2 regions of the Dechloromonas aquae genome follow, and region 2 is predicted to be linked to the other one. Evidence: predicted binding sites of a transcription regulator. Region 2 holds the regulator's gene; the other holds the start of a gene.
The links. Region 2 encodes sigma-54, which starts transcription at its own class of promoters, with help from an activator protein. Its sites were predicted from a motif close to TGGCACGCTTNCTGCTNA; they were not measured.

Region 1: nirB (nitrite reductase large subunit NirB) is a predicted target of sigma-54. The motif match lies at 5,269-5,286, and genes of this name have one in related genera.

The regions. Positions count from the first base shown of each region.
Region 1 is NZ_CP144212.1:1,004,759-1,013,766, forward strand. Features, by position in the region: gene VX159_RS04600 (two-component system response regulator) at 1-395, opposite strand, end outside; gene VX159_RS04605 (response regulator) at 392-5,056, opposite strand; gene nirB (nitrite reductase large subunit NirB) at 5,387-7,840, shown strand; gene nirD (nitrite reductase small subunit NirD) at 7,867-8,175, shown strand; gene VX159_RS04620 (hypothetical protein) at 8,251-8,697, shown strand; gene VX159_RS04625 (nitrate/nitrite transporter) at 8,911-9,008, shown strand, end outside.
Region 2 is NZ_CP144212.1:92,008-101,015, reverse strand. Features, by position in the region: gene VX159_RS00530 (DUF3683 domain-containing protein) at 1-3,218, shown strand, start outside; gene VX159_RS00525 (HIT family protein) at 3,291-3,743, shown strand; gene VX159_RS00520 (PsiF family protein) at 3,835-4,101, opposite strand; gene hprK (HPr(Ser) kinase/phosphatase) at 4,160-5,095, opposite strand; gene ptsN (PTS IIA-like nitrogen regulatory protein PtsN) at 5,103-5,549, opposite strand; gene hpf (ribosome hibernation-promoting factor, HPF/YfiA family) at 5,604-5,927, opposite strand; gene VX159_RS00500 (RNA polymerase factor sigma-54) at 5,942-7,405, opposite strand; gene lptB (LPS export ABC transporter ATP-binding protein) at 7,436-8,170, opposite strand; gene recX (recombination regulator RecX) at 8,167-8,601, opposite strand; gene recA (recombinase RecA) at 8,594-9,008, opposite strand, start outside.

The DNA of each region.
Region 1 (9,008 bases), 910 kb from region 2:
GCCAGGAAGAGTGCTGCCGCGCGTAGTTGCAGATGGGTTTTTATCCGAGCCAAGACAATCGCCGGTTTGATCGGTTTGGTCAGGTAATCGACTGCCCCGAGGGCGAGGCCGGTTTCTTCGTCGGTTTCTTCGCTTTTTGCGGTCAGGAACAGTACCGGAATTTCCCGGGTTTGCGGATTGGCCTTGAGCCGTCGGCAAACTTCGTAGCCGTCGATTTCCGGCATCATGATGTCGAGCAGGATCAGGTCCGGCGCCGGTTCGGTTGCGGCCAACTCAAGTGCGCGCAAACCATGGTTGGCGACCTTGACCCGGTAGCTGTCGCGCAGCAGGGCGTGCATCAATGCCAGATTTTCCGGGGTGTCATCCACAACCAGGATGGTGGCCTGGGTATTCATGCCTTGATCTCCTCGGTGGTGTGGCTAGCCTGCAATTCGTTGGCTGCGCGTTCGAAATCGAAATTGCCGATGGCGTGGGCGAGCGCAGGAAAGCGCTCACCCAAGCGGGCTCGCAGTGCAGACTCGTGGTGGTTGAGCAGTTCGCAGGCAACCGGGTCGCCTTGGCGCAAGCAGCTTTCCAGTTGCTGCAGTAGTTCGGCCGAAGCCGGCGCTACCTGCAGGTTGCCAGCGGTCGCAGCCGGTGCCGCCAACTGCTGCAGCAGTGCGGCCAGAAGTTGCTCGAGTTCGCGCACACACGGGGCGAGTGCCGGTGGTGGCGAGGTCAGTGGGCCGGCTTGCTGCACGATTTGTTGTTCGAGCTCTCCGGCTAGTTGCATCAAGGGCAATGCGCCAATATTGCCGGCGACGCCGCGCAAGGTATGAGCCAGGCGGGTCGCAGTGTCGCGATCGTCGGTGGCACAGGCAACTTTGAGGCGCTCGCCGGTATCCCCTTGGTTGACCGTGAATTTGCGCAGTAGCGATAGGTAGGATGAAGTCTTGCCCAGCACGCATTTAAGGCCTACCCGGGTGTCCAGTCCGGTAATTTCCGGCAGTTGCTGTTCCTGGACCACCGTGTGAGGGGGTAGCGCGGTCGTACCGACCATTTGGCGCGGGCCAATCCGGCGCAGCAGCAGTTGGTAGAGTTCACCGGGATCAATCGGCTTGGCCAAATGCTCGTCCATGCCGGCATCAAGGCAGCGCTCGCGGTCGCTGGGCAAGGCATTGGCGGTCATTGCGACAATCGGCAGTAAGGCATTGCCGTCGCGTTCGCGAATTTTCCGGGTGGCAGTGATGCCATCCATCACCGGCATCTGCATGTCCATCAGGACCAGATCGTAGGACTGAAGTCCGCTCATCTCAACCGCCTGCAGCCCGTTTTCGGCGAGATCGACTTCGGCCCCGCTTTCGGCGAGCAAGCCAAGGGCCACTTCCTGATTCAGCTCGTTGTCCTCGACAAGCAGTATCCGCGCCCCGGCCAGACGTCCTGTGATTTGGGGTTGCGCCGACAGGTCGAAGCTTTCGCGGCGTTCCTCCAGTTCGTTTTGACCGAGGACGCTGGCAATCGTCTCGAACAGCACCGACTTATTGATCGGCTTGATCAGGCTGGCCTGGAAGCCGGCCTGGTGCGCTGCATGCAGCGCCTCCTCGCGGCCGAAGGCCGTAATCAGGATCAACTTGGGCAGTTTGGCCAATTGCAGGGCCTGCAGTCGCTCGGCGGTTTCGATGCCGCTCCAGCCGGGCATCTGCCAGTCGATCAGCGCCAGTGCATAGTCACGTCCGGCATCGGCAGCGGCCTTGACCATGGTCAGGCCGACCGCACCGTCGCTGCAGGTATCGACGGCCAGGCCCATGTTGCAGAGGGTTGCGGCGAGGGCTGCCAGCGCGCTTTCGTTATCGTCGATCAACAGTACCGGCAGGTCTTGCAGGTCGCTGGCCAGAATCTTGCGGTGGGGCTTGTTCTCACCCGCCTTCAGCCGGGCGGTAAACCAGAAGCGCGAGCCTTTGCCAGGGATGCTGCTGACCCCGACCTCACCCCCCATCATCTCGGCCAGTCGCCGGGAAATCGCCAAACCTAGCCCGGTACCGCCGTAACGCCGGGTGGTTGAGCTATCAGCCTGATGGAAGCTCTGGAACAGTTTCTGCTGCTGCTCTGGGTTGAGCCCGATGCCGGTGTCGCTGACCGTAAAGCGGAGCAGGTATTGATCTTCGTCCTGATCAGCGATTGAAATTTCAATTTCGATCGAGCCGCGCTCGGTAAATTTCACCGCGTTGCTGGCGAAGTTGAGCAGAATCTGGCCCAGTCGCAGTGGGTCGCCGATCAAGGTCTCCGGAACCTGCGGCGAAACGTTGAAAATCAGTTCGAGGCCTTTGGTCATCGCCTTTTCCTGGGTCAGGTTGGCAACGTTTTCGAGCACGCTCTCGACCTCGAACGGAATTGCCTCGATTTCCAGCTTGCCGGCCTCAATTTTGGAGAAGTCGAGGATGTCGTTGATCACTCCCAGCAGGTGCTGGCTGGAGGCGTTGATTTTGGCCAGATAGTCCCGCTGCTTCGGGGTCAATTCGGTTTTCAACGCGAGATGGGTCATACCGATCACGGCATTCATCGGAGTCCGGATTTCATGACTCATGTTGGCCAGAAAGTCCGATTTCATCTGCGTTGCCTGTTCGGCCAGATCTTTTGCTTCGCGTAGGGCCAGTTCGGTTTCCTGCTGTTGGCTGATGTCCTGAATCACGCCGATCCAGCCGCTACGTGTCTCATCCTGTTGTCGCTGGCCATGGAAACGCAGCCAGTGGCGGCGGCCGCAGGGCCAGATCACCGAGCTGTCGAACTGCCAGCGGTTGCGCATGTCGAGCTCGGTAAACAGTTCGCTGATCGCGCTCCTCTCTACCCCCTCCAGGCCGGCGATGAATTCGCTGAGCGGCGCATGCAGGTCGCCGGGGATGCCTCGTACCAGAATGTTTCCCCGCTGGTCGAGATGGAGCATGCTGTCGTCCGGGGTATATTGGAAAACTCCGAGGTCTGCGGCTTCCTGCGCCAGTTCGAGCCGGCGCGATGCCTGCTCGATTGCCTTTTCGGCCTCGCGCCGGCGGGTGATGTCGCGGCTGACGCAAACTACCCGGCTGACCTCTCCTTGCTCGTTGCGTACCGGATAGTAGCTGTGGTCGAAGTGGCGCTGCCCCTGGCTGTCTTCGAACAATTCGGGGCGGCCGCTGTGCAGGGTGCGCAGGAAGACTGCATGTCGTTGCTCGTGGACCGGGTCAGGGTCTGAGAAGTAGCGCTGGCTGCCCAGCAGGCGTTCAGGCGTGTCGGCCAGGGCTCGGGCTGCCGCATCGTTGATCCGGAGAATCCGACCGGAGTGGTCGAGGATGCAGACCAGCAGGCCGGGGGCAGCAATCATCGCCTCAATGTTCTCCTTGGCTTCATTGAGTTCCTGCAGCATCATCCGGCGTTCGCTGATGTCTTCAATGATCCAGATCGCTGCCCGCTGGAAGCCCGGAACATCGACGGTCTGGCCGGCGATGCGTCCCCAGAAGCTACGTCCGTCATGTGCGCGCAGCGGCCACTCCAGTTCGCCGTGGCCGTGGCTGGCCAGAGCCGGCCCGATCTGACTGGCGAACTCCCGGTAGCTGGCCTCTGACTGGAAAATCATCGCGGTTTCGGCGCCGATCAGCTGGTCCCTCTGGCCGCAACCGAACAAGTTGGCAAAACAGTGGTTTACCTGGATGTAACGGCCGTCACCGCTGAATGCCACACCGACCGGAACGTTTTCCAGAATGATCCGTTGCTCCTGGCTCAGCGCCAGTAGCTGCGCCTGTTGTTGGCGGGCTTGGGTGATGTCTTCGATATAGCCGTTGTACAGGGTGCTGCCGTCTTCTTGCGGCATCGGTTCGGCCACACTGTGAATCCAGCGTTCCTCGCCAGCGATGCACAGCCGCAGATCAGTTGCCCAGGCCTGACGTCCGGCGACGGCTGCATCGAGGATTGCATCGTAGGCTTGCCAGTCGGCGGCGGCCGCATAGCGGAACAGATTGCGCCGGTCGGCTGCGAGTTCCTCCGGCTGAATTCCCATCAACTCGGCAACCTGGCGGCTGTAGTAGGTCGGATGCCGGTGTCCGTCCAGATCGCAGTGCAACTGGAAGACGCCAATCGGGGCATGATTTGTGATTTGCTCCAGGCGCTGCTGAATTTTTCGGGCTTCGTTGCGGCTGCGCAACGAGAGCAGGCTGAGCGCTGCAATTACCAGCGTTGCCAGGATGCCGCCAAACAAGGTCAGATGACCCAGACTGCGGCTGCCCTCATGCCAAGAGGGGCCGGTCGCGATGCGTAATTGCCAGTGCCGTTCCGGAGGCGAAATATCGACATTGTGCAGATGTCGGACCGGGGCGCTGTCGTCGCCACCCCGGGTCAGCAACGGAACGGGCGAGCCAGCTCCCTGTTCGAGCAACTGCAATTGCAAGTCGTTCAATTCGGCATCGCGCACAGCCCTTTGCATCAGCCCGTCAATCTCGATCACCCCGAGCGCAATCCCGCGGATCAGGCGTTTGCGGTCATCGCTCTGGGTTGGTAGCGGCAGAGCGTAGACCGGCTGCCCGATTCCGAACAGCAGGCGGGGGCGGTCGGCCCGGCCGGAAGCCAGACTGCTGGTGGCCAATGGCGTGCCGGCACCGACGGCACGGTCGAGCGTTAGTTCGTCAAATGGGGCAACCGGCAACTGGCCGAGACGGCCGGGCAGATCCAGGTCGGGTTCGGCAAATACCGGCATTAGCGGGCCGCGTTCGGCATGGTCCAGTCCGGGCTCGTGCCATTGATAGAAGATCAGGCTGTTGAGGCCAGGGGTGCGGCTCAATGCTTCGTGCGCATAGTAAGTGAACTCGTTGTCGCCGAGCCCCGGTACGGATTGCCAGAACCAGCCGCTAGCTTGGACTGTCAGCGTGGCCTGACGAATGTCTTCAACCAGTTTTTCGGCGAGATGGGCTGCAGCCAGCTGGAAGCGGCGATGACTTTGCTCATCGGCAAGCCGCTGCACAAAATGGCTGACAAATAGCGAGGCTGCCAGGCCAAGGACCAGAATCAGCAGCGGAGACCAGGTTTTGATGGCTGTGAGTCGATAGTCCCGCATCTTGAAGCCCTCCCCGGTGGCGGCGCATTGCTTTGCCCGTTTGGATGAGCCGATTGTGAGCGCAGTTCCACGGTCGACGTGTCGAAAATGTAAATTTTGCAGCTTCTGCCGGTGCAGGTTTTGCACTGCCGTGGTGAGCCTCTGCCCCGAAGCAGTGCGTTTTGAGCCACGTCGAGGATCCGAAGTCACGGAGTGACGCGGCTTTCAGGGGGTGGCACATGCTTTGCTAAAGGAAAGGCATCACAGCGACTGGGCTGCCAACGGGGGCGGCCGGATGGCAAAGGGGTCATGCGCTGAATCGAATTGTGCTTTGCCCCCTCGGAGTTCATCATGCAGAAACCCCGTCTTGTCCTGATCGGCAACGGTATGGCCGGTATCCGGACCATCGAAGAGTTGCTCAAGATTGCCCCGGATCGCTACGAGATCACGATTTTCGGTGCCGAACCGCACCCCAACTACAATCGCATCCTGCTCTCGCCAGTGCTGGCTGGCGAAATGCAGGTCAAGGACATCGTCCTCAACGAGCTCGACTGGTACGCCGAAAACGGTATCACGCTGCATGCCGGCAAGCAGATCGAGCGGATTGACCGGGGTGCCCGCAAGGTCATCGCCAGCGACGGCACCGAGGCGACTTACGACCGACTGTTGATCGCCACCGGCTCAACGCCATTCATGCTGCCGATCCCCGGTAACGACCTGCCTGGCGTGCTCGGTTACCGCGACATCAAGGATACCGACGAGATGATTGCTGCGGCGACCAGGTATCCGCATGCCGTGGTGATCGGCGGCGGTCTGCTTGGTCTAGAAGCGGCGAATGGCCTCAAGCTGCGGGGCATGGACGTCACCGTCGTGCATATTGGCCCATGGTTGCTCGAGCGCCAACTCGACGAAGTGGCTGGCAGAATGTTGCAGAAATCACTTGAGGACAAGGGGCTCAAATTCCTGCTGCAGAAGCACACCGAGGCGCTGATTCGGGGTGAAAGCGGTCGGGTTGCCGCAGTTCGCTTCAAGGATGGCATGCAGATTCCGGCCGATCTGGTAGTCATGGCTGCCGGCATCCGCCCCAACTATGCACTGGCCGAGCAGTCAGGCATTTATTGCAACCGTGGCATCGTGGTCAACGACACCATGCAGACCTACGATCCGAAAATCTACGCGGTTGGCGAATGCGTCAGCCATCGCGGGATTGCGTACGGCCTGGTGGCACCGTTGTTCGAGCAGGCCAAGGTCGCCGCCAACCATCTGGCGGGTTACGGTATCGGCCGCTATACCGGTTCGGTGACCTCGACCAAGCTCAAGGTCACCGGCATTGACCTGTTCTCGGCTGGCGATTTCATGGGCAGTGACGGGACCGAGGAAATTGTCCTCAACGATCCGCACGGCGGCGTATATAAAAAGCTGGTGATCAAGGAAAACAAGCTGGTCGGCGGCGTGATGTACGGCGATACCGCCGACGGCCCGTGGTACTTCCAGTTGTTGAAGGATGGTCGCGATATTCATGACATCCGCGATGCGCTGATTTTCGGCCAGTCGCTGGTTGGCGATGTTGGCCATGCCGGTAACAGCAAAGCCTCGGATATGGCCGATACAGCCGAGGTCTGCGGCTGCAACGGGGTGACCAAAGGCTGCATCGTCAAGGCGATCAAGGAAAAAGGGCTGTTTACCCTCGATGAGGTGAAAAAACACACCAAGGCAGCCTCGTCTTGTGGTTCCTGCGCCGGTCTGGTCGAACAGATTCTGTCGGCGACCATCGGTGGCGCTTATACCCCGGCAGCGTCGGACAAAAAGCCGATCTGCGGCTGTTCCGAGCATTCGCACCTGGCTGTGCGCGATGCCATCCGCGAACAGCAGCTGACTAGCAAGGAGGCGGTTTTTGCCGCGCTCGGCTGGTCGACCGTGGATGGCTGCGACAAATGCCGTCCGGCGCTCAATTACTACCTCATCTCGACCTGGCCGCACTTGGCGCAGGACGACCCGCAATCGCGCCTGATCAACGAACGCGCCCATGCCAACATCCAGAAGGACGGCACCTATTCGGTGGTGCCACGGATGTGGGGTGGCCTGACCACGCCGGCCGAGCTGCGCGCCATTGCCGACGCCGCCGAGAAATACCAGGTGCCGACGGTCAAGGTCACTGGCGGCCAGCGGATCGATCTGCTTGGCGTCAAGAAGGAAGATTTGCCGGCGATCTGGGCCGATCTCAACGCTGCCGGGATGGTTTCCGGCCACGCCTACGGCAAGTCGATCCGTACCGTGAAAACCTGCGTCGGTGCCGAGCACTGCCGCTTTGGCACGCAGAAATCGATGGCGATGGGCGTCAAGCTGGAAAAGATGCTGTTCGACATGTATGCGCCGCATAAGGTCAAGCTTGCCGTTTCCGGTTGTCCGCGCAACTGCGCCGAAGCCGGGATCAAGGACGTCGGCGTGATCGGGGTCGATTCCGGTTACGAGCTGTACGTTGGCGGCAATGGCGGGATCAAGACCGAGGTCGCACAGTTTCTCTGCAAGGTCAAAACCGACGAAGAAGTGCTTGAATACTCGGGTGCCTTCCTCCAACTCTACCGCGAAGAAGCTTGGTATCTGGAGCGCACCTGTCACTGGCTGGAACGGGTCGGTCTCGATGCCGTCAAGAGCCGCATCGTCGAGGATGACGAAAGCCGCAGAGCATTGCACCAGCGCCTGCTCGACGCGCTCAAGGATGCCCGCGACCCGTGGCAGGCCAGCCGTGAGGCCAAACCGGTCAAACAATTCATCCCCATCGTCCCGGTTACGGTCGACGCCTGAAATCGGCCAAAAGCAAGGAGCCCAACATGAACTGGAAACTGATCTGCCCGCTGGAAGACATTCCGCGCCAGGGATCGCGGATCGTCCGCCCGGAAAAGGGGGGCGATATCGCCATCTTCCGCACCGCCGACGACGCGGTTTTCGCCCTGCACGACCGATGCCCGCACAAGGGCGGGCCGCTCTCGCAAGGGCTGGTTCATGGCCACCGGGTGACCTGTCCGCTGCACGGCTGGAACATCGGCCTGGAAGACGGCCGGGCGGTGGCGCCGGATGTCGGCGGCTGCGACCGTTTCGCGGTCAAGGTCGAAGCCGGCCAGGTGTTTCTCGCGTTGTAATCCTCTACCGAATCAATCTCTCCTTAGCGGGGCGGCCGTCAGGGCGGTCGTCCCGCATTTTTTTGGAGGTCTGCAATGACCCAGCCCTTACCTAGCTCCCGCCGCCTGCACCCGTTCGCCGGCCAACGCCTGAGCGCTGCCGAATACGTCGACATGCTGCTGCCGCCGCGCATCCATCTCGAACTGCTGCTGACCGGCGAAACGATCAATCCGTGGCACCTGACCTCGGTGGTCGGCGTCTTCAACGTCGCGACGGCGCTGGCCTACATGCACCACGACCGGCGCGCGATCCGCCTGTACGAAGCGATCTCGCAACTGGTGCTCGGCATTTCGCGGGCAGGTTTTGACCAACCGGGGATGCGTGAGCGTTTGCGCAAGACCTTCAACATCGCCGACGATTATCTGCAGCAGCAAACCCGGCCCGATCTGCTGCGTGCGGTGCGTCTGGTCGAATACCAGATCCGCCACGGCCAGGCGACGCCGCTGGTGCTCGAACCGGTTGCGGCCGATGCACTGTGCTGAAGCAGGGTGGCACTGTCCTGGTGCCGGGGGCGGGCAAACCCTGCGGGAATGGCCGTGAAAACGCCATGAAACGGCGATTTCATGCTTGGCATGGGCTTTGCTGATAAGCCTGCAAACAAGCGAATCACCTGCCAACGCCGGCGGGCCGATGACAACGACGTCATGCGCTGAAACCGATTTTGCCCATCCGGGCGCGCAACGTTGGAGTCGATCATGAACAAGAAATCCTTTCTGCAAGCCGGCCACACGCCCACGCTCCTGGCGGCTTTCCTCTACTTCGACCTGGCCTTCATGGTCTGGGTCCTGCTCGG
Region 2 (9,008 bases):
TCAACACCGAAAAGCTGATCGACATCAGCCCGGTCGAGAACATCGTTCTCCCCGGCCACACGGAAGCTTACGCCACCATCCGCACCGGCGCCGGCGTCGTCACCGACCGGGTTTCCGAAGCCGCCTCGCTGGCCGGCCGCGTCTTTGCGGTCGACCCGACCTCGGCCTCGGCTTCGTGCATCGGCGGCAACATCGCGATGAACGCCGGCGGCAAGAAGGCCGTGTTGTGGGGCACCGCGCTCGACAACCTGGCCTGGTGGAAGATGGTCGACCCGGACGGCAACTGGCTGGAAGTCGAACGCCTCAACCACAACTACGGCAAGATCCACGAGCAGGAGAAGGTCGAATTCCGCTTGAAACGCTTCGACCCGTCGGGCAAGAAGCTGCTCAAGGAAGAAATTCTCTCCATGCCGGGTGCGGCCTGCCGCAAGGTCGGCCTGGGCAAGGACGTCACTGACAAGTTCCTCGGCGGCGTACCGGGCGTGCAGAAGGAAGGCACCGACGGCATCATCGTTGCCGCACGCTGGGTGCTGCACAAGATGCCGCCCGTGGCGCGGACTGTCTGTCTGGAGTTCTTCGGCCAGGTTCGCGAAGCAGTGCCGGCGATCGTCGAAATTACCGACTACTTCAAGCCGGGCGGTGCCGGGCATGCGGCCGGCGTCCAGCTGGCCGGCCTGGAGCACCTCGACGAACGTTATGTGAAGGCCGTCGGTTACGCGACCAAGGCCAAGCGCCACGGCCGTCCGAAGATGGTGCTGATCGGCGACATCGTCGGTCACGATGAAGATGCGGTCATGAAAGCCGCTTCGGAAGTGGTACGCATGTGCAACCTGCGCGCCGCCGAAGGCTTTATCGCGGTCGACGCCGAAACCCGCAAGAAATTCTGGCTCGACCGCTCGCGCACCGCCGCCATTTCGCGTCACACCAACGCCTTCAAGGTTAATGAAGACGTGGTGATTCCGCTGCCGCGCATGGGCGAATATTGCGACGGGATTGAGCGGATCAACATCGAGCTGTCGACGCAGAACAAGCTGGCGCTGTGCGATGCGCTGAGCGAATTCCTCTCCGGCGACCTGCCGCTGCACGCAGGCGACGCCAATGTGGACAAGCAGGTGCTGATCGGCGACCGCCGGCAAGCCGCTCTGGACTACGTTGCCGCAGTCCGTCGCCGCTGGTCCTGGTTGCTGGAAAATCTCGACCTGCCGCTGGCCGAGGCCGAAGCCCAATTCGCCGAATACGGCGTGGTCGCCGGCGAACTGAGCAACAAGGCCGCCCATCCCCGCCTCTTCCACCGCCTGCAGGATTTTTCCGTACGCACCTCGTGGAAGCAGGAACTCAAGGCCCGCTTGTCGAAGATTTTCGACGGCACGCTGTATCGCCCAATCCTCGAACGGGTCGAGGCGATCCACAAGGAAGTGCTGCGCGGCCGCGTCTTCGTCGCACTGCACATGCATGCCGGCGACGGCAACGTGCACACCAACATCCCGGTCAACTCCGACAATTACGAGATGCTGCAGACGGCGCACAAGGCCGTGGACCGCATCATGCATCTGGCCCGAGGCCTCGACGGGGTAATCTCCGGCGAGCACGGGATCGGCATCACCAAGCTCGAATTCCTGTCGGAAGAAGAACTCGGTCCCTTCCGCGCCTACAAGCAGAAAGTTGATCCGGAAGGCCACTTCAACAAGGGCAAGCTGATGCCCGGCGGCGACATGGGCAACGCCTATACGCCGTCGTTCAGCCTGCTCGGTACCGAGTCGCTGATCATGGAGCAGTCCGAGATCGGCACCATCTCGGAGATGGTCAAGAATTGCCTGCGTTGCGGCAAGTGCAAGCCGGTCTGCTCGACCCACGTACCGCGTGCCAACCTGCTCTACAGCCCGCGCAACAAGATTCTCGCCACCTCGCTGCTGGTCGAAGCCTTCCTCTATGAAGAACAGACCCGGCGCGGCATTTCGCTCAAGCACTTCGACGAATTCAACGACGTCGCCGACCATTGCACGGTCTGCCACCGCTGCGTCAAACCCTGCCCGGTCGATATCGACTTCGGCGACGTTTCGGTCGCGATGCGCAACTTCCTGCGCAAGCAGGACAAGAAGCGCTTCAGCCCCGGCACGGCTGCGGCGATGGCCTTCCTCACTGCCAAAGACCCGGCGACGATCAAGCTGATGCGCGCCGGGATGATGGAATTCGGCTTCAAGGCCCAGCGCCTCGCTCACAAGGCGGCCAAGGCCATCGGTCTGGTCCAGGAGTCGCGCAAGGCGCCGCCAGCCTCGCTTGGGGCGCCGACGGTCAAGACCCAGATCATCCACTTCATGAACCGGCCGATGCCGGGCAACCTGCCCAAGCGCACCTCGCGCGGCCTGCTCGACATCGAAGACGACAAGGTCATCCCGGTGATCCGCAATCCGAAGAAAACCACGGTCGACTCCGATGCGGTGTTCTATTTCCCCGGTTGCGGCTCCGAGCGCCTGTTCTCGCAAGTCGGTCTGGCCACCCAGGCCATGCTCTACGAAGTTGGCGCAACCACGGTGCTGCCGCCGGGCTACCTGTGCTGCGGCTATCCGCAAACCTCGTCCGGCGACGAGGACAAGGGGCAGCAGATCACCACCGACAACCGCGTGCTCTTCCACCGCGTTGCCAATACGCTCAACTACCTCGACATCAAGACGGTGATCGTCTCCTGCGGTACCTGCATGGATCAGCTGCAGAAGTACCAGTTCGAGAAGATCTTCCCCGGCTGCCGCCTGCTCGACATCCACGAGTACCTGATGGAGAAGGGTGTCAAGCTCGACGGCGTCAGCGGCACCCGCTACATGTACCACGACCCTTGCCACACGCCGATGAAGGCCTACAACCCGCTGGCGGTGACCAAGGCGCTGATGGGCCAGGAGGTGCCGCTCAACGACCGCTGCTGCGGTGACTCGGGCTCCTTCGCCTACTCGCGTCCGGATATCGCCACGCAGGTGAAATTCCGCAAGCAGCAGGAAATCGAGAAGGGTGCCGAGAAGCTGCGTGCCGACGGTTTCTCCGGCGAAGTCAAGATTCTGACCTCCTGCCCGGCCTGCTTGCAGGGGCTGAGCCGTTATGACGACGATGCCGGCACCCAGGCCGACTACATCGTGGTCGAAATGGCCAAGCATCTGCTCGGCGACAACTGGATGGCCGATTATGTCGGCAAGGCCAACCAGGGCGGCATCGAGCGCGTGCTGCTGTAATTTTCGCCATTGACTGGCGTCGACCGTGGACAGGCTGCCTTCAGCCTGTCCACGGCCTTTCTGGAGTATGCAATGAGCCCCTCCACCCCGAACCACCCCGAAAACTGCCCGCTCTGTCGTGAAGACGGCGGCACGCTGTTGTGGCGCAACAGCCAACTGCGGGTGATCCGCGTCAACGACCCCGACTACCCCGGCTTCTGCCGCGTGGTCTGGCAGGCGCATGTCCGCGAGATGAGCGATCTGGACCCGACGCAGCAACAACAACTGATGCAGACGGTGTTTGCCGTTGAGCGCGTGGTGCGCGAACTGTTTACGCCAGACAAGATCAACCTTGCCAGCTTCGGCAACATGGTGCCGCATGTGCACTGGCACGTGATTCCCCGCTGGCAGGATGACCGCCACTTCCCCGAGCCGGTGTGGGGCCAGCCGCAGCGTACGCCGAACGCGGTTCGCCCGCAGGTAAGCGATGATGCACTCGCAGCGGCGCTGACAACGGCGCTTGCCGCCGCCAACGGCCCCAACTGAACGCGCAAGCCGCCCGCCGTTCCGGACAAGCAAAAGCCCCGGCAGCCTGTTTGGCCACCGGGGCTTTTTTCAAAAACCGATTACAGCGGGCTTACTTGGCGGCAGCGCCCTGGGCATCATGCACGCATTTCTTCATGAAGCTGCTGCGGGCGGCGCCGGCCAACTTCTTCTCACCGGCTTTCTGATCGCAAGCGGCGAACTCCGGCGTGGCCTTGACGTCGGCCTGGCATTTTTTCAAGAAGCTGGTTTTGGCTGCGCCGGCCAATTTTTTCTCGGCGGCACGAGACTCGCAATCATCGACCGCCAGCGCAGAACCGGCAGCAAAGGCAAGCAGCAACAGGCATACGGATTTTTTCATCAAGGTCTCCCGGAAAAAGATCGCAAATGGATAGACACGCGGGCCGACTATCGGGCTTTCAGGCATCCTCGTCAAGCATCATCCGCTGCTGACGTTCCATGAAATCCTGCATGCTGTCGATCCCGCGCAATTGCAGGATGGTGTTACGCACTGCCGCCTCAAGCAGCACCGCCAGGTTACGGCCGGCCGCCACCGGAATCACCACCTTGCGGATCGGAATGCCCAGTACTTCCTGGGTTTGCGCATCCAGTGGCAAGCGCGGCGCATCACCCTGATTGGCGGTTTTCTGCAAATGGACAATCAGCTTCAGCTTCATCTTGCGGCGCGAAGCGGTCTCGCCGAAGATGGTGCGGATATTCAACAGGCCAAGGCCGCGCACTTCAAGAAAGTCGCGCAACATGCCGGGACAGCGGCCCTCAATGGTAGTCGGCGCAATCCGCCCCATTTCGACCACATCGTCGGCAACTAGGCCGTGGCCGCGGGAAATCAATTCAAGCGCCAACTCGGATTTGCCGACCCCGGAATCGCCGGTAATCAGGACGCCCATGCCGAACACGTCCATGAACACGCCGTGCAGACTGACCGTATCGGCCAGCCGGGCCGACAGGTAGATGCGCAGCAGGTCAATCACCCCGGAGCAATGCTTGGGGGTCAACAGCAGCGGGGTGTTGGTCCGGGTACAACCCTCGGTCAGCATCTCCGGCGGACTCAGGCCATCGGCAACAATCACCGCCGGCGGCTGCGCTGCCAGCAGATCGTTGAGCATCTGCCCGAACCGGCGCTCGCCAATCCGGTAAGCCCAGTCATATTCGGCTTTCCCCATCACCTGCAGGCGTTCGGGGTGAATGATGTTGATGTGCCCGACCACATCGGCGCCGTAGTTATTCGATTCCTTGATCTCGATCCGGCGATCGTTGTCCTCACCCAGCAACCAGGAGAGCATCAGCTTCTCACGGTTATCCTTGTACAACTGAACCAGGCTGATGTGGCGCACGCAGGCCTCAGGCGGTGAAAAGCTGCAGCACGGCAGCGGCGTCTTCGGCGCTGTTCAGTGAATCGCGGAAGCTGCGTTCGGCAAAACGCTGCGCCAGTTCGGAAAGAATCTGCAGATGCGCCTCGGTGGCCTGTTCGGGCACCAGAAGGACAAACAGGAGATTGACCGGACGACCGTCGGGCGAATCAAACGGCACCGGCGTGCCAAGACGAAAAAAGGCTCCAGCCGCCTGCTTGAGGCCCTTGATCCGGCCGTGCGGGATGGCAATGCCCTGGCCGATGCCAGTGGAGCCCAGCTTTTCACGGGCAAACAGGCTGTCGAAAATCTGGGCCCGGGCAATGCCCAGTTGCGCTTCGAAAAGCTGGCCCGCCTGCTCGAAGACCCGCTTTTTGCTGGTGGCCTCAAGGTCGAGGACAACGCGGTCGGCAGACAGGATAGTGTTCAGGGGATTCATAGGAAAAGATAAAGCAAAGGCCGTACTCCCCAAGGAAGCACGGCCGGGCAGTGCTTATTCGGCAGCTTGCAGGGTGGGCTTTTCGCCGCGATGGTGATCCTGCAGCTTCTGCTTGTGCTTCTGGACCTGACGATCCAGCTTGTCAAACAGGGCGTCGATGGCGGCGTACAGGTCGTCGCCGGCTTCTTCGACATGCAGATCCTTACCCGGAACATGCATGGTCACTTCGGCCTTCTGCTTGAGCTTTTCGACGGACAGGACGACGTTCACGCCCGTCACCTTGTCAAAGTGACGAACCACGGGGTCCAGCTTGTTCTCGACGTATTCGCGCAGAGCCGGCGTAACTTCGATGTGGTGACCACTGATCTGCAGATTCATGTTTTCTCCTCTCTCTACAGGGTCTTGCGTAAATTGACCGGCGGGATGTTGAGCGACTCACGGTACTTCGCTACCGTCCGTCGGGCTACAACGATTCCCTGCTGGCCTAGTATTTCGGATATTTGACTATCCGACAAGGGCTTTTTGCCATCCTCGGCCCCAATCAATTGCTTGATCAGTGCCCGGATGGCAGTTGCAGAGCAAGCGCCACCGGTATCGGTGGACACATGACTGCCGAAGAAATATTTGAGTTCGAAGATGCCGCGCGGGGTGGCCATGAACTTCTGGCTGGTGACGCGTGACACGGTCGACTCGTGCAAATCGAGAATATCGGCGATTTCGCGCAGAACCAGCGGGCGCATTGCGACCTCGCCGTGTTCAAAGAACTGCTTCTGGCGCTCGACGATCGCCTGCGACACCCGCAGGATGGTGTCGAAACGCTGCTGCACGTTCTTGATCAGCCAGCGGGCTTCCTGCAACTGGCCCGTCAGGTTGCCATTGCCACGCCGCTGCTGGGCCAGGATTTCGGCATAGAGACGATTGACGCGCAAGCGCGGATAGGCATCGGGGTTGATGTAAGCCGTCCACTTGCCCTTGAGCTTTTTGACGATCACGTCGGGCGTAATGTAGCGCGCATCGTGCGCTGCAAAATGCGCACCGGGTCGTGGATTCAGGCTGACGATCAGCGCGTGCGCAGCCTTCAGGGCGGCATCGTCGGAGGAAGTCAGGCGCTTGAGCTTGGCAAAATCACGGGCGGCCAGCAGTTCCAGATGCTGCTCGACGATCCGCAGTGCCAACTCGCCCTCCCGGCTGACGGGCAAAGCCCGCAACTGCAAAGCCAGGCACTCCTGCGGCGAACGGGCGCCAATCCCGGTCGGGTCAAAATTCTGGATGTGCTTGAGCGCGATTTCGAGTTCTTCGAGCTCGATTTCGTATTCCGGCGGCAGGGTTTCCCACAATTCGACCAGCGGCGTTGATAGATAGCCGTCGTCGTCGAGGGCCTCGATCAGGAAACGGACCAGCGAGCGGTCGCGCTCCGACAACTGGGTCATCCCCAACTGCCAGCCGAGATGATCGCGCAGGCTGGTCGTTGCCGCGTGGATATCCTGGGCGTCGCTGTCGTCGTCCTCGTCACGCCCGGCACCGCTATAGGTACCGGCATCGCTGGCCCAGCGGTCATCGTCGACATCGGCCGGAGTGATCGGGGGCTCGCTATCGCGATCATCGCCCTGCGCAGCCGGTTCGGAAGCAGTCTCAGACTGGCTCGCCTCCTGCTGGTAGGGGCTGTCGAAGGACTGGGCCGAGGCAAAGGACTCCGGCACGTCATCGTCGCGCTCGAGCAGCGGGTTCTCAAGCAGGTAACGCTCAATCTCCTGTTGCATCTCGATGGTCGACAGCTGCAGCAGTTTGATCGACTGTTGCAGTTGCGGCGTCAGCGCCAGATGCTGGGAGAGTTTGAGCTGGAGGGCGGGCTTCATTGTTGCTGCGGGTTTCCGGGCCTGGGTGCGTCAGAGGCGGAAATGCTCGCCGAGATAAACTTTGCGCACGCTTTCATTATCGACGATTTCGTCCGGGCGTCCAGAGGCGAGCACGTGCCCGGCATTGATGATGTAGGCGTGATCGCAGATCCCCAAGGTTTCGCGCACATTATGATCGGTGATCAGCACGCCGATCCCGCGCTCTTTGAGGAAACGGATGATTTTCTGAATCTCCAGCACGGCAATCGGGTCGACACCGGCAAAAGGCTCATCGAGCAGGATGAAGCGCGGATTGGTCGCCAGCGCCCGGGCAATTTCGACTCGCCGCCGCTCGCCACCCGACAGGGCGGCGGCATTGACATGGCGAACATGGCCAATGTGCAGTTCGCCGAGCAGGTTTTCGAGCCGGGCATTGACCTCGCTCTCGGGCAGGTCGAGCAGTTCGAGAATCGCCCGGATGTTGTCCTCGACGTTGAGCTTGCGGAAGACCGAAGCCTCCTGCGGCAGGTAGGACAAACCCTGCTGCGCGCGCCGATGCATCGGCAGATGGGTCAGGCGTTCGTCGTCGATATAGACCTCGCCGCCATCCGAGGCGACAAGGCCAACGATCATGTAGAAACAGGTAGTCTTGCCGGCACCGTTGGGCCCCAGCAGACCGACCACCTCGCCGGCGCCGACATTGAACGACACATCCTCGACCACGGTGCGGGCCTTGTAGCGTTTCTTCAGGTTGTGTGCCGACAGGCGGGCGAGGGTGCTGCTCATGATTCATCATCTCCGCGCAGGACGCAGCGGATCGCCGCTGACGAAAAGCCACGATAGTGCAGAAAGCGCTGTTGCCTGGCCCGTTCTGCGGGGCTATCCGGCAGGTGGGTGAACTTGCGTTGCCAGACCTGGCGACAACGCGCGCCTTCGTCGCCGGCCTCGGGCAGGGCAGCGGCAATTTCATCATCGCCGATGCCTTGCTGGCGCAACTCCTGGCGCAACCTGGCGTTGCCATAGCGCGCGCCACGGGCAGCTACCCGCTCCGCCGCATAGCGCTGGTCGGAGAGCAGTCGTTCGGCTTGCAGCGAGTCGAGCACGGCGTTCAGTTCTTCTTCCGATTCGGCGTGCGCAGCGAGTTTCGCTTTCAGTGCTGCCCGGCTGTATTCGCGCCGGGTCAGCAACTGCAGGGCGCGCACACGCAGATCAGGCATCGGCCGGTGCCGACTTGCTCGGTTTGATCACGGTGACGCTGGCCGCTTCGCGAATCTGCGCCTCGACTTCCTGAGCGATTTCCGGATGGGCGCGCAGGAATTCGCGGGCGTTGTCCTTGCCCTGGCCAATCTTTTCACCCTTGTACGAATACCAGGCACCGGACTTGTCGATCAGCTTGTGGGCGACACCCATTTCGATGATTTCACCCTCGCGGGAAATCCCCTCGCCGTAGAGGATGTCGAAAATGGCTTCGCGGAACGGTGGCGACACCTTGTTCTTGACGATCTTGACCTTGGTTTCGTTGCCAATCACTTCGTCGCCCTTCTTGATCCCGCCGATGCGGCGGATGTCCATCCGTACCGAGGCATAGAACTTGAGTGCGTTGCCGCCGGTGGTGGTTTCCGGC